DNA from 3 places in the Bacillus sp. UNC322MFChir4.1 genome. Region 3 is predicted to be linked to each of the others. Evidence: riboswitches for the same ligand, from Rfam matches in the RefSeq annotation. Region 3 holds a riboswitch; each other region holds the start of a gene.
What was found. Region 3 has a riboswitch for S-adenosylmethionine ahead of BR72_RS15720 (bifunctional O-acetylhomoserine aminocarboxypropyltransferase/cysteine synthase). Riboswitches for the same ligand answer to the same signal wherever they lie in the genome.

Region 1: another riboswitch for S-adenosylmethionine. It lies ahead of BR72_RS02540 (methionine biosynthesis PLP-dependent protein); the one in region 3 lies ahead of BR72_RS15720 (bifunctional O-acetylhomoserine aminocarboxypropyltransferase/cysteine synthase).
Region 2: another riboswitch for S-adenosylmethionine. It lies ahead of BR72_RS20670 (hypothetical protein); the one in region 3 lies ahead of BR72_RS15720 (bifunctional O-acetylhomoserine aminocarboxypropyltransferase/cysteine synthase).

The regions. Positions count from the first base shown of each region.
Region 1 covers NZ_JQKQ01000001.1:490,418-501,341, reverse strand. The annotation lists gene BR72_RS02585 (YqgQ family protein) at 1-22, shown strand, start outside; gene BR72_RS02580 (ROK family glucokinase) at 206-1,183, shown strand; gene BR72_RS25170 (DUF2759 domain-containing protein) at 1,295-1,468, opposite strand; gene BR72_RS02570 (MBL fold metallo-hydrolase) at 1,624-2,253, shown strand; gene BR72_RS02565 (class I SAM-dependent methyltransferase) at 2,265-3,380, shown strand; gene BR72_RS02560 (ArsR/SmtB family transcription factor) at 3,545-3,835, opposite strand; gene BR72_RS02555 (MBL fold metallo-hydrolase) at 4,194-5,039, shown strand; gene BR72_RS02550 (class I SAM-dependent DNA methyltransferase) at 5,053-5,832, shown strand; gene metC (cystathionine beta-lyase) at 6,088-7,251, opposite strand; gene BR72_RS02540 (methionine biosynthesis PLP-dependent protein) at 7,248-8,360, opposite strand; SAM riboswitch class I at 8,621-8,740, opposite strand; SAM riboswitch class I at 8,942-9,052, shown strand; gene BR72_RS02535 (bifunctional homocysteine S-methyltransferase/methylenetetrahydrofolate reductase) at 9,124-10,924, shown strand, end outside.
Region 2 covers NZ_KN050811.1:5,179-16,102, reverse strand. The annotation lists gene BR72_RS20690 (hypothetical protein) at 153-395, shown strand; gene ybaK (Cys-tRNA(Pro) deacylase) at 430-903, opposite strand; gene rraA (ribonuclease E activity regulator RraA) at 1,026-1,505, shown strand; gene BR72_RS20675 (hypothetical protein) at 1,830-2,021, opposite strand; SAM riboswitch class I at 2,169-2,267, shown strand; gene BR72_RS20670 (hypothetical protein) at 2,368-2,619, shown strand; gene BR72_RS26525 (NAD(P)H-dependent oxidoreductase) at 2,928-3,065, shown strand; gene BR72_RS20665 (hypothetical protein) at 3,062-3,430, shown strand; gene BR72_RS20660 (serine hydrolase domain-containing protein) at 3,471-4,733, opposite strand; gene BR72_RS20655 (MFS transporter) at 4,829-6,028, opposite strand; gene BR72_RS20650 (MarR family winged helix-turn-helix transcriptional regulator) at 6,046-6,462, opposite strand; gene phaZ (intracellular short-chain-length polyhydroxyalkanoate depolymerase) at 6,657-7,553, shown strand; gene BR72_RS20640 (MFS transporter) at 7,775-8,950, shown strand; gene BR72_RS20635 (NETI motif-containing protein) at 8,955-9,161, shown strand; gene BR72_RS20630 (DUF378 domain-containing protein) at 9,530-9,721, shown strand; gene serC (3-phosphoserine/phosphohydroxythreonine transaminase) at 9,934-10,924, shown strand, end outside.
Region 3 covers NZ_JQKQ01000045.1:10,251-21,174, reverse strand. The annotation lists gene BR72_RS15745 (carbon starvation CstA family protein) at 1-583, shown strand, start outside; gene BR72_RS15740 (YbdD/YjiX family protein) at 576-779, shown strand; gene pdxK (pyridoxine/pyridoxal/pyridoxamine kinase) at 1,012-1,836, opposite strand; gene BR72_RS15730 (chloride channel protein) at 2,213-3,454, opposite strand; gene BR72_RS15725 (hotdog family protein) at 3,670-4,041, opposite strand; SAM riboswitch class I at 4,216-4,319, shown strand; gene BR72_RS15720 (bifunctional O-acetylhomoserine aminocarboxypropyltransferase/cysteine synthase) at 4,413-5,708, shown strand; gene metA (homoserine O-acetyltransferase MetA) at 5,689-6,594, shown strand; gene BR72_RS15710 (homoserine dehydrogenase) at 6,738-8,033, shown strand; gene thrC (threonine synthase) at 8,033-9,091, shown strand; gene thrB (homoserine kinase) at 9,103-10,011, shown strand; gene BR72_RS15695 (YczE/YyaS/YitT family protein) at 10,015-10,638, opposite strand.

The DNA of each region.
Region 1 (10,924 bases), on a different contig from region 3:
AGAAATTCAAAAAACGACATAAAAACTTCTTTCTTTTTAGGGGAGGACAAGAGCGCCTGGTCATGCATAGAAGCGGTCAGTGCTTTTTCCTGCCACATACGAGTACAGGTGATGTTGTATTCTGTATAGCATTAATTTATATGTTGAAAAATGAAACTGAATTTATATATTCTATTGACGAAATAGATGAAAGAAGGCGAACAACATGGAAGAGAAATGGTTGGTTGGTGTTGATCTTGGCGGAACAACTATTAAATTAGCATTCATTAATACTTATGGTGAGTTTATCCATAAATGGGAAATTCCAACGAATACAAGCGAACAAGGAAAACATATTACACTCGATATTGCAAAGGCAATTGATAAAAAGTTACAAGAACTAGGTGAGCTAAAAAGTAAGTTGGCTGGAATTGGGATGGGTGCACCGGGTCCTGTTCATGTTGCTTCTGGAATGATTTATGAAGCAGTAAACTTAGGATGGAAAAACTATCCTCTTAAAGATTTATTAGAAGTAGAAACTGGTTTGCCAGTTGTTGTTGATAATGATGCGAATATTGCAGCGCTTGGAGAGATGTGGAAAGGCGCTGGAGAAGGTTCAAAAGATATCGTTTGTATGACGCTTGGAACGGGCGTTGGTGGCGGTGTTATCACAAACGGTGAGGTCGTCCATGGTGTAAGCGGAGCAGGCGGTGAAATTGGTCATATTACAGTTGTAACAGAAGGTGGCTTTGCTTGTAACTGCGGGAAATCAGGATGCTTAGAAACGGTTTCTTCTGCAACTGGTATTGTACGGGTTGCAATGCAAAAAATACAGGAAACAGATGAGGCTAGCGTATTGCGTTTGATGCTAGAGCAAGAAGGTCTTATTACATCTAAAGATGTGTTTGATGCACTTGCACAAGGTGATGGATTAGCAAAAAAAGTAGTTGAAAAGGTTGCTTCGTATTTAGGATTAGCAGTCGCAAATCTAGCTAGTACATTAAACCCAGAGAAAATTGTTATTGGCGGTGGTGTATCAAAAGCAGGTGATGCATTGTTACAACCAATTCAACGCTATTTTGAACAATATGCATTTTCACGTGCTGTTAAAAGTACAAAATTAGCAATTGCGACACTTGGTAATGATGCTGGGGTAATTGGCGGAGCATGGCTTGTGAAAAAGTATATTTATGAAGTAAAGTAAAATGAAGCTTTTTATTTATAGAAGATGAGCAAGAAAAGAAGAAGGAAGGGGTTTCCCTTCCTTTTTCATATGCTAGAAATCATGGTGTATGTAGAGTTTGTAAAGAATTGCTTAATGTGTTGGTGGATAGCCATTGTTTAGTACTGTCATGACTGTAAACCACCCGAAAACAATTACAGTTGCAACAGAAAAGCCTCCAGCAAGAAGGTTTTTGTCCCGCAATGTTTTAAGAGAAGAGTATACAGCTAACAGAGTGACTAACGCAAAAATAATAACAAGACCCATACATATCCCCTCTACTCTCTTGATTTGTTTGATTTTTTGTAATATTTTTTCATTTCAATTGTACATGTTTTCAATAGGGTTGTCGAGGTTTCGTTTCCTATAAGAAGAAAATATTGTATGATGGAAGTGAGTGTAATGACTGGAGGAGATTAAGTATGAAGTGGATTCAAATGCCGTTAGGGCCACTGCAAACAAATGCATATATTTTAAGTAATGACCAAAAAGAATGTATTATTTTTGACCCAGGTAATGAAGGGGAAAAACTTATAAATTATGTAAAACAAGAACAGTTAAAACCATTAGCTATTTTATTAACACATGCACATTTTGATCATATTGGTGCGGTGGATGAAGTACGTACTGCTTTTCAAATTCCAGTATATGTTCATCAAGAAGAAGCGGATTGGTTAGGAGATGCTGCTGTTAACGGTTCGCAAATTTTTATGATGAATCGTAGTATTACAGCAAGACCTGCGGATCACATCATTGAAGGAGAAGGAACTTTGACAATTGGTTCGTTTACGTTTGATATGTTTGAAACGCCGGGGCATTCACCGGGAAGTATTTCATACTATTGCAAAGAAGCAAACGTTGTCATTTCAGGTGATGTTTTATTTCAAATGAGTATTGGCCGCACTGATTTGCCGGGAGGTAGCTTCCAAGAATTAATCATGAGTATTGAAGAAAAGTTATTTGTATTATCCGATGATACAACTGTGTTATGTGGGCATGGTCCAGAAACAACGATTGGCTTTGAAAAAGAAAATAATCCATTTCTACAATAAGGGGAACGGCAATGAAGCACGTTCTAAAACAGGCGATGGAAAAAGAAGAAGACCACTCTATTTCTTATAGTACATATATGAGCCTTGCTTTATATGACGAAAATAATGGCTATTATATGAAAGAACGTGAAAAAATTGGCAGGCAAGGAGACTTCTTTACAAGTAGTAATGTGTCTTCTATTTATGCAAAAACATTTGCTCATTTTTTTCTTCGGCTTGTAAAAGAAGGAGTTGTTACACCTCATATATGTGAAATTGGTGGTGGAACGGGGAAATTTGCTTATAATGTATTGCAAGAGTGGCAAACGATTTCACCTGATACGTTTGCAAACTTGCAGTATTCTCTTATAGAAGTGAGTCCATTCCATAGAAGGTTGCAAAAACAGCAACTTATTTCTTTTGCAAACGTTTCGCAATATGCATCCTATGATGAATTGGATGTCCCTTTTACAGGAATTGTTTTTTCAAATGAGTTGTTTGATGCATTTCCTGTAGAAGTCATTGAGAAGCGGGAAGGCATGTTATATGAAGTACGCATAAAGTATAACAGTGAAGGCAGACTCATAGAAGTATTGCGCCCGTTAGATAATGAACAAATTATAAGCTATTTACAAAGACACCAAATTCAATTGTATGAAAGACAGCGATTTGAAGTGCCATTACAAATGAATGCTTATGTCAAACAGCTTACAAGATGGCTACAGGAAGGCTTACTTATAACAATCGATTATGGATATACAAATGAAGAATGGATGCACCCAGCTCATCGTGAAGGAAGTTTACGAGGTTATTATGAGCATCAAATGATTCGTAACCCTCTTCAATTTCCAGGAGAGATGGATATAACAACTCATATTCATTGGGATGCATTGAAGACTGCTTGCGAAGAACAAGGATTGCAAACAGTATGGCATACGAAACAAAGAGAATTTTTGCTTGCTGCAGGAATTTTAGAACAATTTGTTAATCATGAAGATCGTAACCCATTTTCTAATAATCAAAAGAAAAACCGCGCGATTTATTCTATGATTTTACAAGGTGGAATGAGCGATGCATTTGATGTTGTCATTCAGCAAAAAGGATTGCCTCATTTCAATTTAACCCATTATTTACATACCTTTTCATAAAACGAGGCGCAGTGTAAAATACTGCGCCTCGTTTTATAGGTAAATACGACATTTTGTTTAGGATTATGTAGAATGTTTATATTTCATCTCATGATATATATTTATATTAAAGATATGAGATGAAATATACATACATTATACGCCTTTTGTATATTTGAATACATTTAACCTAGTAATACACGAACTAATTGAATAATTGTTTCGTTTTCTACTTTGTAGTAAATTTCTAATCCTTTTCTTTCACTTGAAACAATTTTAGCGCTTTTTAATTTCGCTAAATGCTGAGAAATTGTAGATTGGGGCATGTTTAAACCTGTGTACATTGTAGAAACGTTACTTGGTCCTCGCTCAATCAATCCTTTTACAATACATAAACGCACTGGATGAGCAAGTACTTTTAATAATTCTGCATTGTTTTCATATAGCTCTAATTCTTGTTGAAAGGTTTCTAACATATTTTCTCCACCTCCATGTGTGCTGCTGTTATACCCATACTATACATAACAAAATTCTAAACCAAAGAGAATAGTTGTTGCAAAAAAAATGCTTTAAAGTAAAGAAATTGTAAGAAAAGAGACTGTGATGTAAATAAATTGGGTAAATCTAGACGTTTTTCCATTAGGATAAAGCAGTACTTGATAGATGTTAATCATAAATATTTTTGTTCTCAACAAAAAACATTTCCAGTTATATTACAATCTTACCATATTTTATTTTTCTTTCAACAACGGAATTGAAAAAATTTTTCGATAATTTTGAAGGAGTTATATATAGTAATCTGGAAATTAATACGGATAGAAAGAAGGGATAGTCATGAAAATAGAATTTTTAGGAACAGGTGGTGCCACACCAACTCCAAGACCAGGGAGTTATAGCAAAGTAAGTAAAGAGGCAAGAGAAAAAGGGTTGCCATATAGTAGAATGGGACCGAGTGTTTTTATTCACGATCTCCGCTTATTAATTGATACGCCAGAGGAAATACGCTTGCAATTAGAGCGAGCTCAAATATTGAAAGTAGAAGCCGGGATATACTCTCATTGGCACCCAGATCATACAATGGGACGGAGAATTTGGGAAACGATGGCGTTTGATACGAACAGAGCTTGGAGTACAGCGGTTTATGTACCAGAGCAAGTAGCAGAGGATATGAAAACATTTTTAGGATCGTGGGATCATTTGCAATTTATGCAGCAGCAAGGATGGATTGATATAATCGTATTACGAGATGGGCAATCTTTTGTGAAAAATAAAATAAAAGTTACACCATTTCGTTTACATGAACAATATGTGTATGCATTCCTGTTAGAAGAAAAAGAAAAGCGAGTACTTATTGCAATGGATGAACTGTATAAATGGGAACCGCCTGCTCATTTGATTGATAATTTAGATGTAGCTATTTTACCAATGGGAATTGCTGAGTTTGATTGGAAGACGAAAGAGCGAATAAGAGACCGTGCTTTTATTGAAAGCATGCGGGAGGCGACGTTTGAAGATACGCTAGAAGTAGCGAAACAATTACGAGCAAAACATACCATTATTACGCATATTGAAGAAGTAGACAACATTGGATATGACGAATTGAAAGAAATTGAATCTGAATTACGAGCGGAAGGTATAAATATAACATTTGCTTACGATACGATGAATATCGATGTGTAGAGGTGCAAAATACATGGCTACACCAAAAGGGAATCTATATGAAAATACAGCTGAATTTTATGATTTAGAAGAGAGGCAGGATCATAGAGAAATATCATTTTATCTCGAAAGAGCTTCTAAATTATCAGGTGACATTTTAGAAATTGCTTGTGGAACAGGAAGAATTACTTTGCCCTTAGCACAAGCTGGTTTTTCGATATGGGGAATTGAATTATCTGAATATATGTTAAATATACTTGGAGAAAAACTAAGCATTATGCCAAGTGAAATTCAGAAGAAGGTTCATCTTCAGCAAGCAAATATGGCCAATTTTACTATGAACAAGAGCTATGAGTTCATTTTAATTCCGGGTATTTCATATCAAGCACTTCTCAAACAAGAAGACCAAATCGAATGTTTGAAAACGATCTATAACCATCTAAAAGCTGATGGAGAATTTATCTTCAATGTATTTCGCCCTTTTCAGCAATTAGATAAAACTTGGGTTCAACCTGAAAAGGTGCAATGGGAAAAGATAGATCCGCAAACAGGAAGTACAATTCAAAAATCTCATATTGCCAAAGCCATTGATGTAGAAAATCAAATCATTTATCCAGAATATATATTTCGGATTACACATGAAAATGGGACAAAAGAAGAATTAAGAGAACAGTTGTCTCTAAAATATTATTATTATGAACAAATTACATATATGATTCAGGCTGCTGGATTTACAATCGCTGAGCAATATGGGGATTATGATGGCTGCGCTATTGAAGAAGGGCCAGAGATGATTTTTGTTTGTAGGAAGTAAAAAGGAGAACTTGTCTAAAGTTAGATGGACTATCATCTGTCACTTCCGCTAACGGAACTTTTTGAGTCTATCATTCTTTTTTAAAAGATCAATACTTGTCATTTGAATTTTTCAACATAAAACATAGCCTGCACTCGCTTGCTCCTCTAAACATCGCACGTGGCAGAAAAAGGCCCTGACCGCTCTTATACACGGCCAGTTGCTCTCACCCATCTAAAAATGGTTTTAAAATTTGTATTTATATAAGTTTCCAGTCTAAGAGATAACGACTTCCTCTACATAAGTAAGAGCATGCCCAAAATCCGCAATTAAATCGTCTGCGTTTTCTAATCCAACCGATAAGCGTAGCAATGCATTTGAAATTCCTCGTTTTTCACGTTCTTCTTCTGGCATGGCAGCGTGTGACATTTTCGCTGGGTACGAAAGAATTGATTCAACGGCTCCTAAACTAACTGCAAATACGGGAAGTTGGATGTGTGCTAGAAATTGCCTTAGCGCATGTTCAGATTCTAGTGTAAAGGAAAGGACCGCTCCCGCTGATTTTGCTTGATTGTGCTGCGTTTCATATCCGGGATGGGACGGCAAGCCGGGATAATAGATATCTTTAATTTTAGGATGTTGCTGTAAATAACAGGCGATTTTTTCAGCATTTCGTGAAGAGTGCTCTAAGCGCACGTATAATGTTTTTAAACCACGAAGCACAAGGGAGCAATCTTGTGGTCCTAATATAGCTCCAAAAGAATTTTGTAAAAATCCCACTTTTTTTGCGAGTTCTTCATCTTTTACGACTGCTAATCCTGCGGTAACATCACTATGACCTGCAAGGAATTTTGTTGCGCTATGAAGAACGATATCAGCCCCAAGTTCTAATGGTTTTTGGTAAAGGGGTGTTAAAAATGTATTATCAACAAAAGTGAGCGCATCAATAGATTTTGCAAGTTCACAAACGGCTCTAATATTTGTTACTTTTAATAATGGGTTTGATGGTGTTTCGATGTAAAAGACTTTTGTATTGGGGCGAATGTTTTGTTTTACCTCTTCTAAATTTGTCATGTCAACGAATGTGTGGGAAACGCCGTAACGAGAAAGAACTTCTGTTATGATTCGGTATGTACCCCCGTACACGTCTTCAGAAATAAGGACATGATCTCCTTGCGATAAAAGAAGAAAAGTTGTTGAAATAGCAGCCATGCCAGATGAAAAGGCAAATCCTTTGCTTCCGCCTTCTAGTAAAGCAATTAGTTCCTCGAGTGCTTCGCGCGTTGGATTTCCAGAACGACTATAATCATATTTTCCAAATGTATCTACATCAAATTGATGGAATGTAGATGTATTATAAACAGGAACATTTACAGCACCTGTTTGTTTGTCATGCTTAAAACGGTTATGAAGTAAAAGCGTATCAAAGGAATAGCTCATATTCTCACTCCTTCTTTTACTCGTTTTAATGATCGCTGTAAGTCTTGAATTAAATCATCTTGGTTCTCAATTCCTACGGAGAAGCGGAGCAGACGATTACAAACGCCTCGTGCTGTGCGAATATCTTCTGGTATATCGGCGTGTGTTTGTGTTGCGGGGTATGTAATAAAGCTTTCTACACCGCCAAGACTTTCTGCAAACGTAATAAGAGAAAGAGATTGTAAGAACGGATCAACCCACGACTCTTCTCGCAGTTTAAAAGAGATCATGCCGCCTTTTCCTGGATAATACACATCAGTTATCGCTTCTTCTCCTTGTAAATAGGCAACAATTGCTTTGGCATTCTCTTCATGCTGCCTCATGCGCAGTGCTAATGTTTTCATGCCGCGTATTAAAAGCCACGAATCAAACGGGCTTAACACAGCTCCAGATGCGTTGTGGTAGTGAGCGAGTTCTTCGCATAATTTTACTCCTTTTGCAACAACGAGCCCACTTAATACATCGTTATGACCGCCTAAATATTTTGTAGCGCTATGCAGGACAATGTCGGCGCCTGTTGTTAATGGTTGTTGTAAATACGGTGTGTAAAATGTGTTATCAACAATAAGGAGCAAGTCGTGACGTTTTGCAACGGCAGCAACTGCGGCAATATCTGTTACTTGCATAAGTGGATTTGTTGGTGTTTCGATGAAAATGGCTTTTGTTTTCGGTGAAATGGCTTTTGCAATTTCTTCTATATGCTGCGTATCTACATATCTACATCGAACATCCCATTTTTTCTCGTGTTCTGTAAATAAACGATATGTTCCGCCGTACAAATCTTCAGATACAATCAGTTCGTCACCAGAGCAGAATAATGAAAGGACAAGAAGAACAGCGGCCATTCCTGAGCTACAGGCGTAGCCTTGTTCGCCGTGCTCTAAGTCAGCGATCGCACGTTCTAATAGAAGGCGCGTTGGATTTCCAGTTCGGGAATAATCAAACCCTGTTGACTTCCCAATTCCTTCGTGGCGATAAGCAGTGGAGAAGTAAACTGGTGGATTGACTGCTCCAGTTGTTGTTTCACTGCGATTTCCAATTTGGGCAAGCTTTGTTTCCATTGTAGACATAATAGAATTCCTCCTTAAACAGGTAAATCCATTTTGATTTTTCGACATTTAGATTGTTGGTATGAAGAAAAAAAGAGCCTGCACTTGCTTTCTCTTTTTGTTTGCATTTTACGTGTGGCAGAAGAAGGTCCGATTGCTTCTATGCGCGGCTAGATGCCCTCGCTCATCGAAAAAGAATGGTTTTTGTTTTTTAAAATTTGGATTTGTATGCAAAAAAAGCCTTCTAAGAAGAAGGCTTATATACGACAAATATAGTCTTCTTCTTATCTGTCAAATCATTTCTCAATTCGCTGGAATTAGCACCTTATTAACAAATAAAAAGTTTGTTAATGGTTGCTGAGGCGTCAAAGGGCCAGTCCCTCGACCTCTCTCGATAAGAATTCGAAATATGAAGTTTTTGATTATGTTTTTTACTTTACAACAAATTTAGAAAGAAATGCAACTATATTTTGAATAATTTTATTTTTCTTTCTTTTTGTTGACTTTCATATTTTAACATGCTAAATTAGTGAGAAAATTAACAAAGATTGCTAATAAGTGAACGGACGATGTTTGCTTTTTGAAATCATAAATGAATATAACTCTTATCAAGAGTGGTGGAGGGAAAGGCCCTGTGAAACCCAGCAACCTTCAAATTATATGTTTGAAACGGTGCTAAGACCTGCGGAACAAAGCGTTCTGAATGATAAGAGGAGGATAAAACGCTGTCCCCCTCTTCATTGAGAAGAGGGGGTTTTTATATTGAAAGAAGAGAGGGAGACATGTGAAACTACTAGATTTATTGCAAAGAGGAATTGTCATTGGGGACGGAGCGATGGGAACGTTTCTGTATTCTCATGGTTTACAAAGCTGCTTTGAAGAATTGAATATATCTGAACCAGAGCGGATTATTTCGATTCATAAACAATATGTTGCAGTAGGAGCAGATGTCATTCAAACCAATACATACGGAGCAAATGAAGGGAAACTTCGCATGTACGGTCTTGAGGATAGCGTAAAGGAAATTAACCGGGCTGCTGTAAGACATGCAAAAGCAGCAGTGACAGAAAAAAATGCAATCGTTGGAACAATCGGTGGAATGAAACATATTGGGGCAGTTACAACTACTGATATGGAGCGTGAGTTTATGCTCTTAGAACAAGCGGATGCCCTGCTAGAAGAAGGTGTGGATGGGCTATTATTAGAAACGTTTTACGATGAGTTTGAATTACTTCATGCAGTGAAGGTATTACGTAAACAAACAAATGTCCCTCTTATTGCGCAGCTTGCTCTTCACGAAGCTGGTACGACTCAAAACGGAAATAGTGTAGATGATGTATTGAAGCAAATTATAGAGTATGGTGCAAATGTGGTCGGATTAAATTGTCAGTTAGGACCGCTTCGTATGATCGAATCTTTTAAAACGATAGAAATCCCTAAATATGGTTACTTATCTGCGTATCCAAATGCTGGTCTCCCTAAATATGTAGAGGGCCGTTACGTATATGAAGGAAGTCCGGCTTATTTTGAAGAGATGGTGCCGGAATTTATTAAGCAAGGCGTTAGGCTACTTGGAGGTTGTTGTGGTACAACTCCTGCCCATATTGAGGCAATGAAGCGAGCGCTTGGAAATGAGCGTCCTGTAACAGCAAAAGAAGTTGTAAAGCGTGCAGAGGTTATAACTGCGCAGCGTGTAAATGTAGCAGATCGAATTACATTAGCAGAAAAAGCGAAAAAGGAAACGACGGTGATTGTTGAGCTAGATCCTCCTAAAACGTTGGATACACAGAGGTTTTTTGAAGGAGCAAAAGTGTTGAAGCGTGCTGGAGCAGATGCTATTACGTTAGCAGATAACTCTTTAGCATCGCCTCGCTTATCAAATATGGCAATGGGAGCGTTATTAAGAAAATACGATATCCCGATATTAACTCATTTAACATGTCGTGATCATAATGTGATTGGGCTGCAGTCTCATTTACTTGGATTAGCAGCGCTCGGTATGGAGGAAGTATTGGCATTAACCGGAGACCCTGCGAGGGTTGGTGATTTTCCTGGTGCAACATCTGTATATGATCTTTCTTCTATAGAACTTATTAAAATGATTAAGGAAATGAACAATGGCCGTTCTATTTTAGGGAAAACAATTGGAGCAGCCACCAATTTTTCAATTGGCGGGGCTTTTAATCCGCATGTCAGACATATCGATGCAGCTGTAAAACGTATGGAGAAAAAAATTGCAGCTGGTGCGGAGTACTTTTTAACGCAGCCCATTTATGATGCGGCAGTCATCCGAAATGTATATGAAGCAACGAAGCATATTGAACAGCCAATTTTTATTGGAATTATGCCGCTTGTAAGTAAACGAAATGCAGACTTTTTACATTTTGAGGTGCCAGGCATTACGCTTCCAGAAGAAGTGAGAAGGCGTATGGACGCACATAAAACGTCAGAAGAAGCGGTGGCAGAAGGTATTTGTATAGCTAAAGAATTAATTGATATTGCGATGGAGTTATTTAATGGTATTTATTTAATTACACCATTTTTAAAATATGAAGTGACAGAAGCGCTCGTTCGGTATATTCAAG
Region 2 (10,924 bases), on a different contig from region 3:
CTTCGTGGGTAAACAGGAATAGCCCTGTACCCACGAAGAAAAAATTTCTTCGGATACAAGGCTTTATGTATGATGATGAAGTTGGAAAGAACAATCTATTCTAAACATAAGCAATCTCTCCTATAGATTTTTAAGTAGTATACTACAAATTATTGGAATTATCAATTTTTATTCCATGCCTTATTAGTTTAGGGGGAAATGAATTAATTCCGATCTTATTAAAGGAATTTGCAAAAACGGAAGCACCAAAAGGATTTATATTTTCAATAATCCCTCCATTTCTTATTGTTATTTCTGTTTCTATTAGTATAATTATTGCGATTTTTTCCGGACTAAGGCCGGCAATAAAAGCAACGAATATTAATGTGTTATCAGCAATTCGCCGAGAAATGTAAACAAAACCTGTCTCATCTATTGAGACAGGTTTTGTTATGAAGTAATGGAAGTAGGTGTTGCGTTACTAATTTTGATTAGGTCGGCGCCGTTCATAAAAATTTGTAATCCTCTTTTTCCAGCACTAATGCTAATTGGGTCTAAATTTGCAGCAGATTCGTCAATAAAGAGTGGATAAATTTTTTTCATGCCAAGTGGTGAAACACCGCCGCGTATGTATCCTGTTAATCCAAGTATTTCTTTCATTGCAACCATTTCAACTTTTTTATTTTTACTTGCAGATGCTAACGCTTTTAAATTAAGCTCTTTATGCGAAGGGATACAAGCCATAATTACCCCGGTTTTATCGCCGCGAAGGACGAGTGTTTTAAAGACCTGTTCTAATTGCAAATGAACTTGCTCAGCGACATGTTTTGCATCTAAGTTTTCTTCATCCCATTCATATTCGTGAACTGTATATGCAATTTTGTGCTTATCTAAAAAACGACAAGCATTTGTTTTACTACTCATGTTACACACTTCCTTTTTTATTTCTTCTTTATTAGTATACAAAATTTCGCCAATTAAGACAGGGAAAAGAAGAAAGGACAAGAATATGTAACATAAATCGTGAAAAGGAAAGAGGGAACATGATGTGGAGAACAACTGATCTTTATGATGCGAATGAAACAGAAGTACAAGTATGTAAGCCATTACTTCAATCGTATGGAAAGAAGAAGCAGTTTCATGGGAAAATCGAGACAGTAAAGGTTAAAGATGATAACGTACTCGTAAAAATGGCGCTAGAGATGGTACCAGAGGGAACGGTATTAGTTGTAGATGGAGAAGGTTCAACAAATTGTGCATTACTTGGTGATAACTTAGCAAACATAGCAAGGCAGCGGAATTTAGCAGGCATAATTATTTATGGATGCGTTCGTGATTGTGCGGAGCTTCGGAATATCGAACTTGGCATTTTAGCGATTGCAACGATGCCAAAGCGAAGTGTGAAAGAAGGGAAGGGAGAAACAAATATTCCAGTGTCTTTTGGCGGAGTTTCATGGATTCCAGGAAATTATGTTTATGTTGACGAAGATGGTGTAATTGTATGTAAAACAGAAATTCATCAGTAGGAAATAATATAAGAAAGCAACAGAAGTGCTAAATGTGTTTATGCGGCACCCAATGCAGTTTTTATGCGAAATTTCACTTACGTATATAGTGAATAAAGTTTTCTTGTAAGGCATAAATATATACAGTAGGATCGCGACTTACATATTCGTTTGCCTTTTGAGACACCTCTTATTTTTATTATAAGAAGTGTCTTTTTTATTTATATAAATTCATTTTGAGGTGTAGAATTTGAAAATATGGAGGTATAAGGTTTATCATATCTGGCGAGAAGCCCCCCACCTCAAGCGCGCAAAGTGCAGAAGTGCACGGTAGGTGGAGGGAGTTCAATCTTGAGATAAAACTTCAGCTGTACTATCACATTGAAGCAGTGCATGTTGAACAGCTTGTAAAGATTGTTCAATGCGTTGACGATTATCTGATTTCTCAACTGTTTGTAAGGCATTTTGTAAACAATTCTTTGCTTCGTGTAATGCTTGACAAGAATCTTGAACGTGACCACGTGCATTTTTTTGCATGACTGTGCCTCCTTTGGTCTTTTACATTTTTAGTATGAACAAAATGGAATAAAATATCAGCGCACTTCAAAAAACAAATCCTGATTATTATGATGAGAATTGCCTTTTTTGGCTGTGTTCATTATAGTAAAAGATAAAGTGAATATTTTCTTATCCAGAGAGGTGGAGGGACTGGCCCAATGAAACCCAGCAACCGCGATGCAGGTGCTAATTCCAGCAGAACAGTTTTGTTCTGAAAGATAAGAAGGAAGAGATATAATCCGCTTCTTCTTATCGAAGAGGTTTTTTTATTGCAAAAAAACCGATAATGAAAGATGGACAACGAGAAGAAAGGAGCAAGCATACGATGACACTTGAGAAATATATTACACTACGTAATGCGATTTATAAATATATGGAAGAAAAGGAAAAGCCGATTACATTATTGGATATTCAACAACATATTGCTACTGAACATAAAGGGGAATTTGCAAAGAAGATGTTGCAGCAATTTTACATACTGCGACTGCTAGATGAGTTAAAGTTGGATGGGAAAATTACTTTAGCAGAGCAACATGAATGTATAGATGATAAGGGGATTTACTACATGGTAAAATAACATAGAGGGAGTTATTCTCCCTTTTTTATAGTAATATTTGCTTGGAAATTCATTTTTTGAAAAGAGTTATGTAGATAAAAAGACTGTGTTATGCAGTCTTTTTACAAGGAAATGGTGCTGAGTGTGTAGTGTCAAAAAATTAAATGTGCCCCCGAAAGATGGGCGTTTTCGGCTAACAAATAAAAAAGACACCATCGCCGAATAGGTGTCAGTTGTTTTGTCAAAGAGGCTTGCCCTTTGACATGTATTAGAATAGCATGTGAGTATAGAAAAAGTCAAAAGGGAATTAAAGGAAGGTGTCGTTTGCAATGAACATATTAATTGTATATGCACATCCAAATCCATATAGCTTCAGCGGTGCACTTTTGAAACAAGTGAAAAATTATAAACAAGAAAAAAGAGAGAAATGGCTACAAAAGGAATATGAAAAGGTAACAAGATTATGAAAAATAGGGAACTGATCTGCAAAATTGCGAATGTATGTAAAAGAGAAGATGATTTGTTTTGCTCTTATCTTGATTGTTTATTTTGTATAAGGGAGAAAAGTAAGCAATATTCTAAAGTTAAACAAGAAGTGCGAGAAGGGTATCTTATAAGAGGTGTTTGTCAGAGAGAAGTAGACATTTTAGTAGAACAAAGTGAACAAGTTGCAGATTTGTATATACCTAAGGTGCTCCGATGGGAATTTTTACAGGGAAATGTCCATTATATAGAAGAGATTTGTTCTATGGTATTTCAGTTAAAACCGTTATGTTTTTCAGAAGAACAATGGGAATATGTAATTACAATTATAGAAAAGGAGCTGTCATAAGGCAACTCCTTTTCGTAACGAAAACTTCGAAAGTATAAACTTAATTAGAGAGCTTATTCTGTAAGTATTCAGCGATTTGTAAATACATATCACTATATGCAAATTGTATTTCTCCAGTATGATTGGCATTAGAAGAAAAATGAACGATAACCATATGTGCAGTTGGATCGATATATAACCTTTGTCCATAACTGCCAAGTACTTCAAATGCATTTTGTTCGTTATGGGAGATCCACCACTGATCATGATAAGAATATTCCTCACCATCCCCAACTGGGAGTTCGTATTGGTTAATTTGTTTAATTTCTTCAATTATAGAGTGAGAAATAATTTGTTTTCCGTCATAGACACCATCGCCCGCAATCATCTCCCCGAATCTTGCCATGTCTCGTGCGGTGGCATTTAATCCTGCACTCGCTTGTTCCACTCCGGTTTCATCAACAACGTAATAAGCATTTTCTTCTGCGCCAATTGGTGACCAAATACGTTCACTTACTAGATCTGTGAGCGATTTTCCTGTGACAGTACGAAGGACCCATGCAAGTGTTTCAGCAGAACCGTTATTATACGAAAATGTTTCTCCTGGAGCAGCTGTTTCATTTGCTTCTAGTAACATGTCATAAATTGTTGTCGGTCCATTATAGTTTTTGTTGCGAGGAAGAAGGTTACTTGCTAAATATAATTGTGCATCTTGATTATCTAATCCAGCTTGTTTAAAGCCGTGAGTTGGATATTCTACTGAAACTTGCATATCTAAAAGTTGTTGAATTGTTGCGATCCCAAATGGTGTTCCTTTTAATTTTTTTACATAAGTTTCTGCAGTTGCATTGGGGTCTAGCTTTCCTTCTTCAATAAGGGTATTAACGAGCAGTCCTGTAAATACTTTTGCTACTGATGCCATACCGTGCGGTTCGTTTTCTTTATATCCATGAAAGTATCGTTCATAAACAAGCTTTCCATCCTGTAAAACAATAAAGGCATCTGTTTTATGTTTTTCTAATAATTTCCGAACCGTTGTATTATTTTCATTTTCATCTGTAATATGTAGGTTATCTAAATCTCGCGAATTAGTTGGAATCGAGGATATATAATTTTGATTTTTAGCAACAACTTTTGTTGAAGCAAATTCGCGCATATGTGAATAAGACCAACGGAGACAAGGATCTTGTAACCAGTTTTTTTTCGTTACTGTTTGTCTGGAAGAAAAATTTTTATTTGGATTGAATAACGTAAATCCCATACCAGTCAATATACATACAAAAATCAAAATGATTAAAATGAGCGGGGATTTTTTTAGTCTCATAAAATTAGCCTCCTTCTAGTTTTATTATAAGAGATAAGCCTATTGAGAAGCAAAAAAAGGAGAGTAAACGTAGAAGTTTACTCTCTCTTATAGGATTAGGCAGATAATTTTTCTTGTGTTGTTTGTTTTTTGGACTTTTGTTTACGCCCATGAAGAAAATAGTAAATCAGTAATGTAAATGCAACAATAATCGAAGAAATAAAATACATATGCTGATAACTGGAATGTGCTGCGATAATTCCTAGTACGAAAGAACCGATACCAATCCCTGTATCAAAGAATGAGAAATAAGTAGCTGTTGCAGATCCACGCCTTTGATCTGGTGCCACACTAACTGCAATTGTTTGGAAGCTTGGAATTAGAGTTCCATACCCAAAGCCGATAAGTACACCAGAAGCTAGTAACCAAAACGGCGTATGTGATTGGCTTAAAACGAACATACCAATCATAAAGATAATAATTGATGGATAAATGAGGACATTTTCCCCAAACCGATCGAAGATTTTTCCTGAAAATGGCCTAGAAATAACAACTACAATTGCGTATACAACAAAGAAATAACTAGCAATATCACTCATACCAAGCTCTTTTGCATAAACGGGAATAAATGAAAGAATACCGCTATAGGAAAAGGAAAGTACACAACCAGTAAGAGCGATTGGAATTGTTGAAGGCTCAATTAAATCTTTCCATTGCATTCGTTTCTTTTCTTTATTGATAGCTGTTTTTTCATTTGGAATATTTACTAAAAGTCCGCAGAGAAAAGCAAGTATAGAAAATATAGAACAAAGGACAAATAACCCTGTAAATGAGAATTTAGAAATAATCGTTAAACCTAAAAAAGGACCGATAACCATCGGTAAGCTCATAAATACTCCGTAATAACCAAGTGCCTCACCGCGTCTATGGGGGGGTGCTACATCTGTTATGATTGTACCGGTAGCTGTTGTCGCCATTCCGAAGCCGATACCATGTAAGAAGCGAAGAGCAAGTAGTAAAAATAAGCTTTGCGCACCGAAGTACATTACTGTTGCGGCTAAAAATAACGAAAGGGAGATAAATAAAATCTTCTTTCGTCCTAAATCATCAAGCCATTTCCCTGTAAATGGTCGGCAGATTACTGAAGAAATAAGAAATACTGTTGCAGCAAGCCCCATTTCTTCAGGTTTTCCTTTTAATCCCTCGATTACATATACAGGTAAGGTTGTGATCAACATATAAAATGTTAAAAAGAGAAATAGACTACTCAAACATGTTCCAATGAAGTCTTTCGTCCAAAGCCTTTGACTTTCCATAGTCATCCCTCCAATTTTTAATCAAGATTTCGAATTACTTTTTGTAGTACATGAAACGCAAGACGAAGCTCTTCCTCGCTAATATCTTGTAATGTCTTTTTCTCAAATGCGTTTACTTCTTGCTGCCAACTCGGTATCATTGCGATTGCTGTTTCTGACAAAGAAATAAGCTTTTCACGTCGATCTGTTCCCTCTGTTCGAGTAATCCATCCCATTAATTCCATACGTTTTAAAGTACGGGTCATTGTTGGAGATTCGACATTTAAATATTGACACAATTCTGTTTGCGTGCAAGATCCAGTTTGATCTAGTCTGAAAATTACAGCCCATTGTGCACTGTATAAACCAGTTGGGGAAACACGTTCATTGAATCTCTTAGAAAATTTCCGAGCGGTTTGGCTGACAGTGTGAAAAAAGTGTTGTTTTTCGTCCATATTTTTTGCCCTTTCCAATTAGTTGCCTAGCTAACTATATCTGTTTTTTTCTAGATTGTCTAGTAATCTATCGGTTTGCTTTTGTAAAAATAAGTTGAATTTCAGATTGAGAACATATATTCTATGTGATATTATTAAATTAGAATTTTCTGTTTTTTAACGTGTGTTGTTGATATTATTGAGGGGGAAAGCGAATAATGAAACCTACCATTATGAAATCAGTGGCATTATCAAATGGAGAAACAATTGCTTATCAAGAAGCGGGGAATGGAACAGAGATAGTAGTGCTTATTCACGGGAATATGACATCTTCACAGCATTGGGATTTAGTTATAGAACAACTGCAAGATTCTTATCATATTTATGCTCTTGATTTACGTGGTTTTGGCTTTTCAACTTATCATCATCCGATTAATTCATTGAATGATTTTGCAGAAGATGTGAAGTTGTTTGTAGATGAATTACAATTGAAAAATTTTTCATTGGTCGGATGGTCAATGGGTGGAGGAGTTGCGATGCAGTTTACAGCAGCTTATCCGGTGTATGTAAATAAACTTATACTGGTAGAATCAGTAGGACTGAAAGGATATCCCATTTTTAAGAAGGATATAAATGGTCAACCAATTGTGTCTCATCTTTTAAAAACAAAAGAAGAAATAGCGAAAGATGCTGTTCAAATTGCACCTGTTGTTGAAGCTATAAAACAAAAGGATAAGCAGTATTATCGAAATGTCTGGAATTTACTTATTTATACGCATCATCAACCTAGTCCAGATCGCTATGAGAAATATCTTGATGATATGTTAACGCAGCGCAATTTTGTTGATGTAAATTATGGACTTGTAACATTTAATATATCAGATGAGCATAACGGAGTTGTAGCTGGGAACGGGGATATGAATCGCATTCAAGTGCCAACATTAGTTCTCCAAGGTGATCGTGATTATGTGGTGCCAAAAGTAGTTGGTGATGAGTTGGCAAAGCATTTGCCAAATGCAAAATTGGTCATGTTAGAAGATTGTGGCCATTCTCCATTTGTTGATTGTTTAAACGTGTTTATTAATGAAGTAAATACATTTTTGAAAGAGTAGCTGCATTGTTTCATAATGCAAATAAGAAACGTATCCTATAATAGGGTTGCATATGTATATATTTGAAAATTAGAATTTAAAACCTTTCTTCCAGTAGATGGAAAGGATGTAAGCTAGAAGTCTGGACTTCTAGCTTTATTTTTGTGGAAATTGAAAGTATACGATTTATGGATTAACCAGCTATAATAAAGGATGTGAGTTTAGACAAGGAGCGTAATGAAATGGGGAGAAGGTATACGTTTTGGATTATGGTTGGAATTGTTGCGATTTCTGGGCTTTCACAAGGTATGTTGTTACCGGCAATTGCAATGATTTTTGAGAAGGAGGGAATTAGTTCAAGCTTTAACGGCATTCATGCAACGGCATTATATATAGGGATTCTTGTTATTTCACCTTGGCTTGAGAAACCGATGCAAAAGTTTGGAATGAAACCCCTTATTGTAATTGGAGGTTTTATTGTTGTTGGAGCATTATTTGTATTTACGCAAACATTTTCTTTTTGGGTATGGTTTGTTCTGCGTTTTTTCGTTGGGGTAGGGGATCATATGCTTCATGTTGGAACGCAAACGTGGATTACGACGACTGCTAGTCCGCACAAGGTAGGAAAACAAGTTTCTATATACGGAGCATTTTTCAGTATCGGTTTTGCGATGGGGCCTTATTTAGCGAGTACGGTACAATACGGGATTGCAACACCGTTTATTGTATCAACTGTCCTTTGTTTAATAGGATGGTTATTATTGATCCCAACGCAAAATGCATTTCCTGATCAAGGAGAAGCAAATCAAGAAAGTGAAACATCTTTGCAGCGCTATAAGCAAGTTTGGATAGTAGGGTGGATTGCGTTACTTGCACCGTTAGCATATGGAGTGTTAGAAGGGATGCTTAATAGCAATTTACCTGTTTATGCGATGAGGAAAGGCTGGTCAGTTGAACAAATTTCATTTTTATTACCAGCATTTTCGATTGGTGGAATTGTTACGCAAATACCACTTGGTATACTTAGTGATCGTCTTGGAAGAGAACGGATTTTAACATGGACATTTAGCGTCAGTACAGTGATTTTTCTATTAGCGGCTATATTCGATGGTTATTATTGGCTTGTATTTATATGTATGTTACTTGCTGGTATGGTTATTGGATCATGCTTTTCACTCGGACTCGGCTATATGACTGATTTATTATCAAAACATTTATTACCGGCAGGAAATATTTTGTGCGGAATTGCTTTTAGTATCGGAAGCATTACTGGGCCTGTATTAGGTGGGCTATTTATAGAGAACATACAGTATACAAGCTTTTTCTTTTCCATTATGATCATAATGGCAGTAATATCTATTGTTTATGTGACACATATGAAAAATCAAGCAATGATAAGGAAAGTAGAAAGTAGGTAAAATAATGACAAAGCAATTAAAAAAGAAGAAATTTGAAGTATTGTCAGATGAAACAATTGCACAGTGCCTCGAAAGAATGGATAAGGAAGGATATACACCGTCTCGCCGCATGGAAGAGCCTATTTTCCATGAGGTGAAAAGAGATGGGAAAACGGTTGTAGAGCCATGCGGACGGAAAATAATATTTGAAGGAAAATTAAAAACGGTATAAAGTGCAACGCTATGTAAATACAAATTAAAAAATCGACATAAAAACCCTTTTTCTATTTAAGCGGGCGAGAGTATCTGGCCATGCATAGAAGCGGTCATGGCCTTTTTCTGCCACATGCAAGGTCTAAAACAGAGGGAGAAAGCATGTTGTATTCTGCATAGCAGCGACTTATATGTATAAAAATTAAAATCTATATAGTTTGCGTGGATTTTATATTGGAAAGCTGGCAAGAACGCATCGCTATTAAGCTAAAATTTAAATTATATTTTTAAAAACGAAAAAATAAAAATAATGGGCAAATTCAAGAACTCCATGCATATAATATAGCGAAAGGCCTTTCACCATTTTTCACCAAGGGGGCAATCACAATGAAATTTTTGTCTTACCTTACAGCAATTCTGGTGATTATTGGCGGTTTAAACTGGTTATTTGTTGCGTTAGATTTTAATCTGGTGGAAAAAATTTTTGGTTCTGTACCAGCGCTTGTTGATACCGTCTATTGGCTTATTGGTATTTCTGCACTTTATCAAATTTATGACCGGTTTTTTGCAAGTAATTAGCAATTATACAATTATTATTCAAAATGTTAAGCAGACGTGCTTAACATTTTTTTGTTTCAATACGAAGTAAAGAGATTCAGGAAAAATTACTCATGAGAACGGTTTCGATACTTCTTAGAATAAAATAGGAAAAACAATTTGACCGGGTATTTTATATGAGTTATAATTCAGAAAGTTTTAAAATTTATAAAAAAACGAAAGAGGGGAATAAGATGCATCGAGTATACAATTTTTCAGCGGGACCATCTACACTTCCTATTCCTGTTTTAGAGCAAGTACAAAAGGAATTATTGAACTATCAGGAAAAGGGTATGTCAATAATGGAAATGAGTCACAGATCAGCGGCTTTTCAGGAAATAATAGATGAAACGAAAAGTTTATTGTGTGAGTTAATGAATATCCCTGAAAATTATGAAGTCCTTTTTATACAAGGAGGCGCATCTTTACAATTCTCCATGATTCCACTAAATTTAATGAACCACTATAAACAAGCGGCATATGTGCATACGGGCTCCTGGTCAAAAAAAGCAATCGAAGAAGCAGAAAAAATGGGAACGATTTCGGTTGTTACATCTCCTGAAAATGACCGATTTACATCCATTCCAGAATTCAATCGAACACTTCTTTCTCAAGAAATAGATTATATTCATATTACAACGAATAATACAATTGAAGGTACGCGTTATGTAAACATTCCTGAGACAAAAGAAATCCCACTCGTTGCGGATATGTCTTCCAATATTTTATCTGAAGAGTATGATGTTACAAAATTCGGGCTTATTTATGCTGGAGCACAGAAAAATTTAGGACCGGCAGGGTTAACAGTTGTTATCGTTCGTAAGGACTTAATTGGTGCTGCTAATTCTTCTTGCCCGGCCATGTTAAACTATAAAACTTACAGTAAACATAATTCACTTTATAATACGCCGCCAACTTTCAGTATTTATGTAACAAAACTAGTTTTGCAATGGCTGAAAGCGCAGGGAGGCGTACAGGAGATTGAAAAAAGAAATTACAAAAAAGCAGCAATTCTATACAACTTTTTAGATGAATCAAGCATGTTCACTTCACCAGTACATACTACATATCGCTCTTTAATGAATATTCCATTTACAACGTCTTCAAACGAACGGAATGCATTATTTATTCAAGAAGCCAAAAAGCATGGTTTTGAAGAATTAAAAGGGCATCGCTCAGTTGGCG
Region 3 (10,924 bases):
GCACGTTTATAAACCATTTGCAAAAACAGATTCAATGCTTTCTAATATTGTTGCAACAACACTTTGTGTACTAGGATGGGGATACTTCTTATATCAAGGAGTAATCGATCCACTTGGCGGTATTAATACGTTATGGCCGCTCTTTGGGATCGCAAATCAAATGTTAGCTGGGATTGCATTATTACTTGGAACGACTGTTTTGTTTAAAATGGGGAAAAAGGCATATGTCTGGGTGACGCTCGTTCCAACAACATGGTTACTGATTGTTACAATGACAGCTGGCTATCAAAAGCTATTTCATGAAAATCCGAAAATTGGATTCCTCTCTCATGCAAAAGTATTCCAAAGTGCATTGGATAAAGGGAAACTATTAGCACCGGCGAAAAACGTAGGACAAATGAAACAAATTATTCTTAATGATTATGTTGATGCGACGCTTTGTGGAATTTTCATGATTGTTGTAATCGCAGTGCTGATATCGGCTATTAGAATATGGATACAAGTATTGAATAATAAAGCGACGCCTTTAAAAGAAGCAGTGTATGTTCCACGTGATGAAAGCGAGGCACATCATTATGTTTAAAACGATCATTAGTATGTGGAAATATCGAAAACAATTTATTAGTTTGCTTGTTGGTGTACCAAGCTATGAAAAGTATGTTGCGCATATGAAACAGCACCATCCAAATGAACGTATATTATCCCAAAAACAATTTTTTGCTGAAGCACAAGAGGCAAGATTTAATGCAAAGGGCGGTAAAATTTCGAGATGTTGTTAGCGGGGGTATCATGAAAAAAGGGCGAAATTTCGCCCTTTTTTTGTTGGAAAGTTTCACGTGAAACTTTCCAACAAAATGTTTGGGAGTTAAAGGGATAAAATGTTCAATAATCAGTAGGAAAGAGAGCTGACCGTTTTTATGTGCGGCCAGATGCTCTCGTCCTCTTTTAAAAGAAAGGCGGTTCTTTAACTTGTATAAAAAATAAAGTCGTCACGTATGACGACTTTATTTTTTATACAAGCTCTTTTCCAGCGCCAAATTTACGATATGCACCGTGATGTGTTGGCCCTACATATTCATTTAATTTGAAAGAATGAAGAATAGCAGCTGTAATAAATTCTTTTGCTACTTGAACTGCTTCTTTTACAGATTTTCCTTTAGCTAGCTCTGCTGTAATTGCAGCAGCATATGTACAACCTGCGCCATGTGTATATGTTGTTTCAATTTTTTCAGATTCTAAAATATCGAATGTTTCTCCATCGTACAGTAAATCAATTGCTTTTTCTGTTCCTAGCTTGCTGCCGCCTTTAATCAGTACATACTTTGCTCCTAAAGCATGGATTTTTTCAGCAGCTTGCTTCATATCTTCAAGTGAGTTAATTTTGACACCGCTTAGTTGATACGCTTCAAATAAGTTTGGTGTTACAATTAAAGCTTTTGGAACGAGTTTGTCACGTAAGCAATCATTTGTTTCTGGATGAAGTGCTTCATCTGCGCCCTTACATACCATAACTGGGTCTATTACTACGTTTTGTAGATTATGCTTCTCAATTGTTTCAGCAACAAGCTCAATAATTTCAACAGAGCCAAGCATACCTGTTTTTAATGCATCAACGCCAACGCCTTCAATTGTTGTTTCTAATTGTGGTTTTAATGTAGATGCTGGAATCGGGAACACGTTATGTGCCCAACCGTTATGCGGATCCATCGTTACGATTGTTGTCAGAGCTGTCATACCGTATACACCAAGCTCTTGGAACGTTTTTAAGTCTGCTTGCATACCAGCGCCGCCGCTTGTATCAGATCCAGCAATTGTAAGTGCTTTATTTAATGACATTGTGAAAGCCCCCTCGGGTGATAGAATGAAAAATACATTTTTAATTATTATATCAATGTTATGAGGAAGTACAAAGTGAAAAAAGAAAGTAGTTCAATCAAAACAAGCAGTACTAACATGTTTATCCCGCTATTTGTGAGCAGTAAGATCTTCCACCTTAAGATTGAGAGAGAAGCGTTGTCTAGTTCCGGTGGCTTCGCTTCTTCCTACGAGGTAAAAAACATCTCTACGTCAGAAGCTTCACCCCCCTCACATTCTGAGCGAGCCACTTCCGCTTTTCTAAAGAAGATAGGTGGGAGATAACTGCCCGTAAAAGCCCGATTGGTGATGGAAGTTTCACTTTATAGCGGTAGTACTGCTTATATATTTTTTTATTTCAGTTTTGTACCATTCCCTCCTGCTCATTATGATTAGGGAGTGGAAATAGATTACCGATCATTGCGGCTCCAATCATTGGTATTAATAAATTAATTGGGAAGAACATGAGTAATAATAATGTAATAGCGATCGGTTTTCGTACTGCATAGCTTGAAATGGCTGTTGTTACAATAGCTACAGTAGCAACTGGATCTAATGGTATGACAGCGGCGACAGCATATCCAATACTTGCACCAGCAAATATAATCGGAAAAATATGTCCGCCGCGCCACCCTGTACTTAAACAGACGGCCGTTACACATAATTTTAAAACTCCGGAAAGAAGCAGCATCCAAAATGATAATTCTGTCCATTCATTTACTAATTCCTTTAATTGATGTTCTCCTGAAAACATTGTATAAGGTAGTAAGGTTCCTGCAATCCCTAAAAGAATGCCGCCTATAACTCCTAATGTTACTTTATATTTTTGAAAGGGATGTACTATTTTTTCTAATAAATATTCTATTTTGAAATAAAAATAGCCTACACCAGCACCTATACAAATTAAGGGTAAAAAGGCAAGCCATTCATGGAGTGAAAAAGATCCTTTCCCAAAATTAACAATAAAAGATCCTCGGTTATCAAGCTTACTAAGCAATAAATAAACAGAAAAGCCAGCAAAAGTAGTAGCGAGATATACAATCGTCTTTTTTCCCTTGGAAATTTCGTCAAGTGATTTACCCTCATTTTCACTTGGAGCTAAATAACCGAATAATGGTGCGTTAAAAATAACACTTAAAGTAGCGCCAATCCCAATTTCCGTTAGTCCCTTCATTCCTTTTAAAGCGAAATGAAATCGATCGCCAACCCACGTACAAAGTCCACCGATAATTCCAACGAGTGCTGCTTCTGGTCCTAAACTTGCACCAAATATTAAAACAATAACAGCTGTTATTGTAGATTGATGTACAAAACGGTACTCAATCCTACCTGTTTTCTTATATTCACCCATTACCTCTGGCATTAAACGCGGGTATGTACCGAAGTATTTTTGCGAGAGTCCGACAAGAATACCACCAATTGTCGTTACAAAAATTGTGTAATACGGTGGTAATGCAAATTCTTTTGGTAAATATCCCCAAATAAACTGAATGCCGGCATTTGTGGTAACTAAAAATAACCAGACTGTAGCACCAACTATGGAACCTAGAAACATACCGTACATGATAAGTAAGGAATGCGTGCTTCTTCTAATCGTCATTTTTTATGTCTCCTTCATGTTATATGGTGTTATGACAAATTTAGAGATTCTGATATATATACTATTTGTATATCTTATCAGTAGTAGGCAATAAAATCTCGTTCCAAGGTGTAGAGAGAAAAAAGAAGAGAAGCAGAGGAGAGTGGAAAGCTTAATTGAGTGGTTTTTCTATCAGTGAGGGATGAAGAATCCCCCACTGAAGAAGGTTGTGTTAGTTATTGGCGAATAATCCCTTTAAAAGATCCTTCCAACACTTTTTTACCATGTTGATTAAAGCATTCTGCTTTTGAAACAGCAATGATTCGATCTGCTTGTTCTTCATGATGAACCAGTGTAACTTCACATCGAACGGTATCTTCGGTAAAGACTGGGCGTAAGAAAGTAAGTTCTACATCTCTTGCAATAAAATTTAAATCGCCGCCAATTTTCGTAGGCAATGTTGCAACTAGTAATCCTTGTACCATGACGCGGCCATGTTCATCTGGAACAACATGGTGATCACCAGCATCACCAGAAATTTTACTAAATAGATCTACATCTTCTCTCGTAAATGATTTTTCAAAAGTTAATATTTCCCCGACTTTCATGTATTAATCGCCTCCTATTCGTTTATGAATGAATTATCATTCATACCTTAAATTTTACAGAATATTCTTTGTTCGGTAAAGTTTGATAGTAAAGATAATAAAATATTTTAGGAACATTCAGAAAAATATTGACATGAGGTAATATTTTCTATAAAATCATCGGTAATTGAATAAGTCTTATCAAGAATAGGTGGAGGGAACGGGCCCTATGAAACCTTGGCAACAGCCGTAAATCGGAATTGTGCTAAATCCTGCAGGTATTTCCTGAAAGATAAGAAAGGCTACATGGCGAGCGTTTATCTAAACTGCTTCTTTCTTATTTTAGGAAAGAAGCAGTTTTTTATTTTTTATAAAAGAAAGGGGATTGCGAAATGGGGGAATCATGGGGAAAAGGAACGATTTGTGTGCAAGGTGGTTATACGCCGAAAAATGGTGAACCTCGTGTTTTGCCACTTTATCAAAGCACGACGTATAAATACGATACTTCTGATGATTTAGCGGCCCTCTTTAATCTGGAGGCAGAGGGATATATTTATACGCGTATTGGGAACCCAACGCTTGCGGCGTTTGAGCAAAAACTTACAGAGTTAGAAGGCGGCGTTGGTGCAGTTGCAACGGCATCAGGGCAGGCTGCAATTATGCTAGCGGTCTTAAATATTTGTGGCAGCGGCGATCATTTGCTCTGCTCATCAACAGTATACGGCGGTACATTTAATTTATTTGGAGTTAGTCTTAAGAAGCTAGGGATTGAGGTCACATTCTTTAATCCAAACTTATCTGCTGATGAAATTGTTGCCCTTGCAAATGAGAAAACAAAGCTTGTGTATGCGGAATCGCTTGGGAACCCAGCAATGAATGTACTGAATTTTAAAGAGTTTTCTGAGGCGGCAAAAGAGCTTGGGGTACCGTTTATTGTGGATAATACATTAGCGACGCCGTATTTATGTCATGCATTTGAACATGGTGCAAACATTGTCGTTCATTCTACAACGAAATATATTGATGGTCATGCAAGCTCACTAGGCGGCATTGTTATTGATGGCGGGAATTTTGATTGGAGTAAGTTTCCTGAGTTTGTTGAGCCAGATCCAAGTTATCATGGTGTGAGTTATGTGAAAAATTTCGGGCAAGCGGCATACATTGTGAAAGCTCGTGTACAGCTATTAAGAGATTATGGAAATTGTATGAGCCCATTCAATGCGTATATGACCAATGTTGGCTTAGAAACGTTGCATCTTCGCATGGAGCGTCATAGTCAAAATGCTCTAGCTGTTGCACAGTGGTTGTCTGAGCATGAACGCGTTGAGTGGGTCAATTATCCTGGACTTCAAAATAATGAAAACTATGAATTGGCACAAAAATATTTACCGAAGGGTGCGAGCGGTGTTTTAACATTTGGAATAAAAGGGGGTCTTGAGTCTGCTAAACAGTTTATTGGTAATGTGAAGCTAGCGACATTGGTGACGCATGTTGCAGATGCAAGAACTTGTGTCATTCATCCGGCAAGCACAACGCATCGCCAGCTTACGGAAGAACAGCAGCGTTTGGCTGGTGTGACGTCTGATTTGATTCGGTTATCGGTTGGTATTGAAGAAGCGGCGGATATTATTGCTGATTTAGAAGCAGCACTTTCTGGAGGAAAACAATATGCCGATCATCATTGCTAAAGATTTACCCGCTCGTAAAATATTGCAAAATGAAAATATTTTTGTGATGACGAAAGAACGAGCAGAAACACAAGATATTCGTGCTTTGAAGATTGCTATTTTAAATTTAATGCCAACAAAGCAAGAAACAGAAACGCAGTTGCTTCGTTTAATTGGTAATACACCGCTTCAACTTGATGTCCATTTCCTTCATATGGAGTCCCATACAGCAAAAAATGTAGCGCAGGAGCATTTAACAAGCTTTTATAAAACATTTCGTGATATTGAAGGAGAAAAGTTTGACGGGCTCATCATTACTGGTGCTCCGGTTGAAACACTTCCTTTTGAAGAGGTAGATTATTGGGAAGAACTGAAGCAAATTATGGAGTATTCCAATGCACATGTCACATCAACGCTTCATATTTGCTGGGGGGCGCAAGTAGGATTGTATTATCACTACGGAGTTCCAAAATATCCGCTTGAGCAAAAGATGTTTGGGGTATTTGAGCATGAAGTGCAGCAGGAACATGTGAAATTATTACGCGGTTTTGATGAAAGCTTTTTTGCACCGCATTCTCGTCATACAGAAGTTCGTGCATCTGATATTCAACGCGTACAGGAGCTCGATCTGTTAGCGACTTCTGAATACGCTGGTGTTCATCTCGTTATGAATAAGGATGGAAAGCATATTTTTGTTCTTGGTCATAGTGAATACAGCTGTGAGACATTAAAGCAAGAATATGAGCGCGATCAGCAAAGAGGATTGGATATTGCTATTCCCAAAAATTATTTTAAGCATGACAATCCTTTGGAAAATCCAGTAGTAAAGTGGCGTAGTCATGGGAATTTACTATTCTCAAATTGGTTGAATTACTATGTGTATCAGGAAACTCCTTATATTTTGTAAAGGAAGTTGAGCATAACACGTGGTAACGTTTTCTTTGTAAAGAACGATCTTTATTATTCAGAATGTTCAAAATATATTGTTTTTTGTGATCTGACCTTATATAATGGCACCTAAATACAATTTTTAAAGGGGTGGACAGTACTATGAACGAAATTCAAGTTGGCCTATTAGGTCTTGGAACTGTAGGAAGCGGTGTCGTGCGCATTATTGAAGATCATCAAGATCGTTTAGCACACCAAATCGGTTGTCCTATCAAAGTAGCAAAAGTATTAGTACAAAACTTAGAAAAAGAACGAGAGGTCCAAGTAACCCCAACATTATTAACGAGAAATCCAAATGAAATTATAAATAATCCAGATGTTGATGTTGTGATTGAAGTGATGGGCGGTATAGAAGATGCAAAAGCATATATTTTAAAATCACTCCAAAATGGTAAGCACGTTGTCACAGCGAATAAAGATTTAATGGCACTTCACGGTGCAGAACTTCTTACTGTAGCAAAGGAAAATCAAGCGGATTTGTTTTATGAAGCGAGTGTAGCAGGTGGTATTCCGATTCTACGAAGCATTGTGGAAGGTCTTTCTTCTGATCGGATTACGAAAATGATGGGTATTGTGAACGGAACAACGAATTTTATTTTGACAAAAATGTCTGACGAAGGGAGAGCATATGACGACGTGTTAAATGAAGCGCAGCAGCTTGGATTTGCAGAAGCAGATCCAACATCAGATGTTGAAGGGTTAGATGCGGCACGAAAGATGACGATCTTAGCGACACTTGGATTTTCTACAAATGTAGAACTTCATGATGTGAATGTAAAAGGAATCACATCTATTACGGAGGAGGACATTTCATATAGTAAGAGTCTAGGTTATACAATTAAGTTAATCGGTGTAGCTAAGCGTGATGGTGAAAAATTAGAGGTAACAGTAGAACCAACATTGTTATCAAATTCACACCCGCTTGCCGCTGTTCAAAATGAATATAATGCAGTATATGTATATGGCGAAGCGGTAGGAGAAACAATGTTTTATGGACCAGGTGCGGGAAGTTTGCCAACAGCAACAGCTGTTGTATCTGATTTAGTAGCGGTTATGAAAAATGTACGCCTTGGTGTAACGGGAAATAGTGCAGTAACCCCGCAATATGAGAAAGTATTAAAAGCAGATGAGGAAATTTATGTGAAGAAGTTTCTACGCCTTCATGTGAAGGATGAAGTAGGTGTGTTTGCGAAAATTACATCGTTATTCTCTGAACGAGGCGTAAGCTTTGAAAAGATTATTCAAATGCCATTACAAAAGAAAGGAGCGGCAGAAATCGTTATTGTTACACATCGTGCATCCCTTGCAGATTATACATACATTCTAGAAACACTAGAGACGTATGATGAAGTAGATTGTGTGAAAGCAAACTACCGTATTGAAGGAGATGCTCGCTAATGTGGAACGGATTACTTGCTGCTTATAAAGAATACTTACCAATTACCGAGCAAACACCGTCGCTTTCACTATCAGAAGGAAATACACCGCTGATTTTATTAGAAAACCTTTCAGAAAAATGGGGTGTTTCTGTTTATGCGAAAGTAGAAGGTGCAAATCCAACGGGTTCTTTTAAAGACCGTGGGATGGTTATGGCTGTAGCAAAGGCAAAGGAAGCTGGCAGCAAAACGGTTATTTGCGCTTCAACAGGAAATACATCTGCGTCGGCAGCTGCTTATGCAGCGCGCGCAGGTTTATCTTGTATTGTTATGATTCCAAATGGAAAAATCGCCTATGGAAAATTAGCGCAGGCAGTCATGTACGGAGCTGAAATTATTAGTATTGATGGAAACTTTGACCACGCCTTGCAAATGGTACGAAATCTGAGCGATTCATCACCGATTACACTTGTGAATTCAGTGAATCCATATCGCATTGAAGGACAAAAAACAGCAGCATTTGAAGTTTGTGATGCACTTGGGAAAGCACCTGATATTTTAGCCATTCCAGTTGGAAATGCGGGAAATATTACAGCGTATTGGAAAGGCTTTAAGGAGTATAACGAAAAACGCGGCACGGGTTTACCGGAGATGCGCGGTTTTGAGGCAGAAGGATCGGCCGCGATTGTACGCGGATATAAAATTGATGAACCGGAAACAGTTGCGACTGCCATACGTATTGGGAACCCTGCAAGCTGGGATAAGGCCGTCGCTGCTGCTCATGATTCAAATGGAAAAATTGATGAGGTAACAGATGCAGAAATTCTGGAGGCATATGAATGGCTTGCGAAGTATGAAGGGATTTTTGCGGAGCCTGCTTCTTGTGCATCGCTTGCTGGTATTTACAAGCAAGTACAAACAGGAGAAATAGCGAAAGAAAGCAGCATTGTTGCTGTTTTAACAGGAAATGGTTTGAAGGACCCTAACATTGCGATTGATACGAAAAAAATTCAACCAGTTGTGCTGCCAAATGATGAAAAGGTTGTGTTCGAACATATTCAAGGAGCTGTCCTTCGATGAAGGTGGCTCCTATGTTTACAATTCGTGTGCCTGCTAGTACAGCAAATCTTGGTCCTGGCTTTGATTCAATTGGTCTTGCAGTAAGTAAATATTTAACGGTAGATGTATTTTCACATTCTAGCTGGGAGTGTACGGCAAAAACAGCAATTCTTCAAGGGATTCCAAAATGTGAGAATAATTTGCTCATTCAGACGGCGCAGAGGGCAGCTGCTCGTTATAATAAGGAGCTTCCTTATTGTCATCTTTATCTAGACAGTGATATTCCATTAGCGCGCGGACTTGGAAGCAGCGCCTCGGCAATTATTGCGGGAATTGAACTTGCTGATCAGCTCTGCGAATTACATCTATCTAGAAGAGAGAAGCTGTTGATTGCAACGGAAATGGAAGGGCATATTGATAATGTTGGAGCGGCGTTATATGGCGGACTTATGATAGGAACATATGATGGAAAAGATATTTCATTTTTGTCTCAACCTATTCATGATATAGAGCTTGTAGCGGTCATTCCTTCATATGAACTAAAAACAGTTCATTCGAGAGATGTGCTTCCGAGTACGTTAACGTATATGGATGGCATTCGCGGCAGCGGTGTTGCCAATGTACTTGTAGCCGCTTTATGTAAAGAGGACTGGGTGCTTGCCGGGGAAATGATGAGACAAGATATGTTTCATGAACCATACCGGAAAGAGCTCGTACCTGAATTACAAAAGCTTCAAGAATTAGAACATCAATATTTATATGGTGTTTCTTTAAGCGGCGCTGGCCCAACTGTGCTTTGTTATGTGAAAAAAGGAAGCGCTGAAGAAGTAAAGCAATGGTTGCAATCGATTTTCAGCCATTGTGTGGTAGAAACGCTTCAAGTTGTAAATGAAGGGGTTCGTATTATATCTGAAAAACAAAAGCCCATTGAAAGTATATAACTTTCAATGGGCTTCTTCCATGCGATACCCTTGTAATAATTTTGTACCAACTTGAATAAATGTTTGAATGAGCCAGCCTGTCGTAAAAGATAGAATAATGGTGCCGAAATAAATAGGACCATCTAGTATGAAACTAGCAGTTAGAAATAAACAAGCTAGAGAAATTTCTGTTCTTTGAAAGGACCACTTTGTTTTTTCCGAGATTGTTAAAACAAATGCTTCTTGCGGTGCAGTCCCAAGCTGTGATGAAACGTAGATACCAATACCTGCGCCGACAGATACATTTCCCAATATGAGTGTTATATACTTTGGAAGAGAGCGAATGCCATCCATTATAACTGTAACTGAGCCAATCATATCAACAAAAACAGAAATTAGCACCATCGTCACGATTGTCCCAATTGTAATACGCTTTCGACTCATACACAGTACGATAAGAGTAAAAATCAAATTAATAATAAACATCCAAGAGCCGATGCTTAAACCAAAGTTTTGATATAAAGCAATGAAAAGGGAATCATAGGGGCTAAGGCCAAATGAAGTAATTGTCGTCATCATATTGATTCCGAGAGAAAGTAAAAGTAATCCGCCTATGAAAAAGATATACTCTAATTTTAAAGCCATAATAAAACATCAATCCTTTCTTATTTATATCCATAAGTTAAAAACGACATCAAAACCCTTTTCTTTTTAGGTGGGTGAGAGCATCTGGCCGCGCACGGGAGCGGTCAGGGCCTTTTTCTACCACATGCAATGTTTCAAACAAAAGAAGAAAGCAAGTCGTGGCCATGTTGCATTTGGCAGTGCTAGCTGTCGAAAAATTAAAATGGATATTTAGTCTGCTTGCACAGGATATAATGTGGAAAGCTTACCAGGTCAAGGGGCATTTCTAATTTTTTTTTGTATAGGGTAA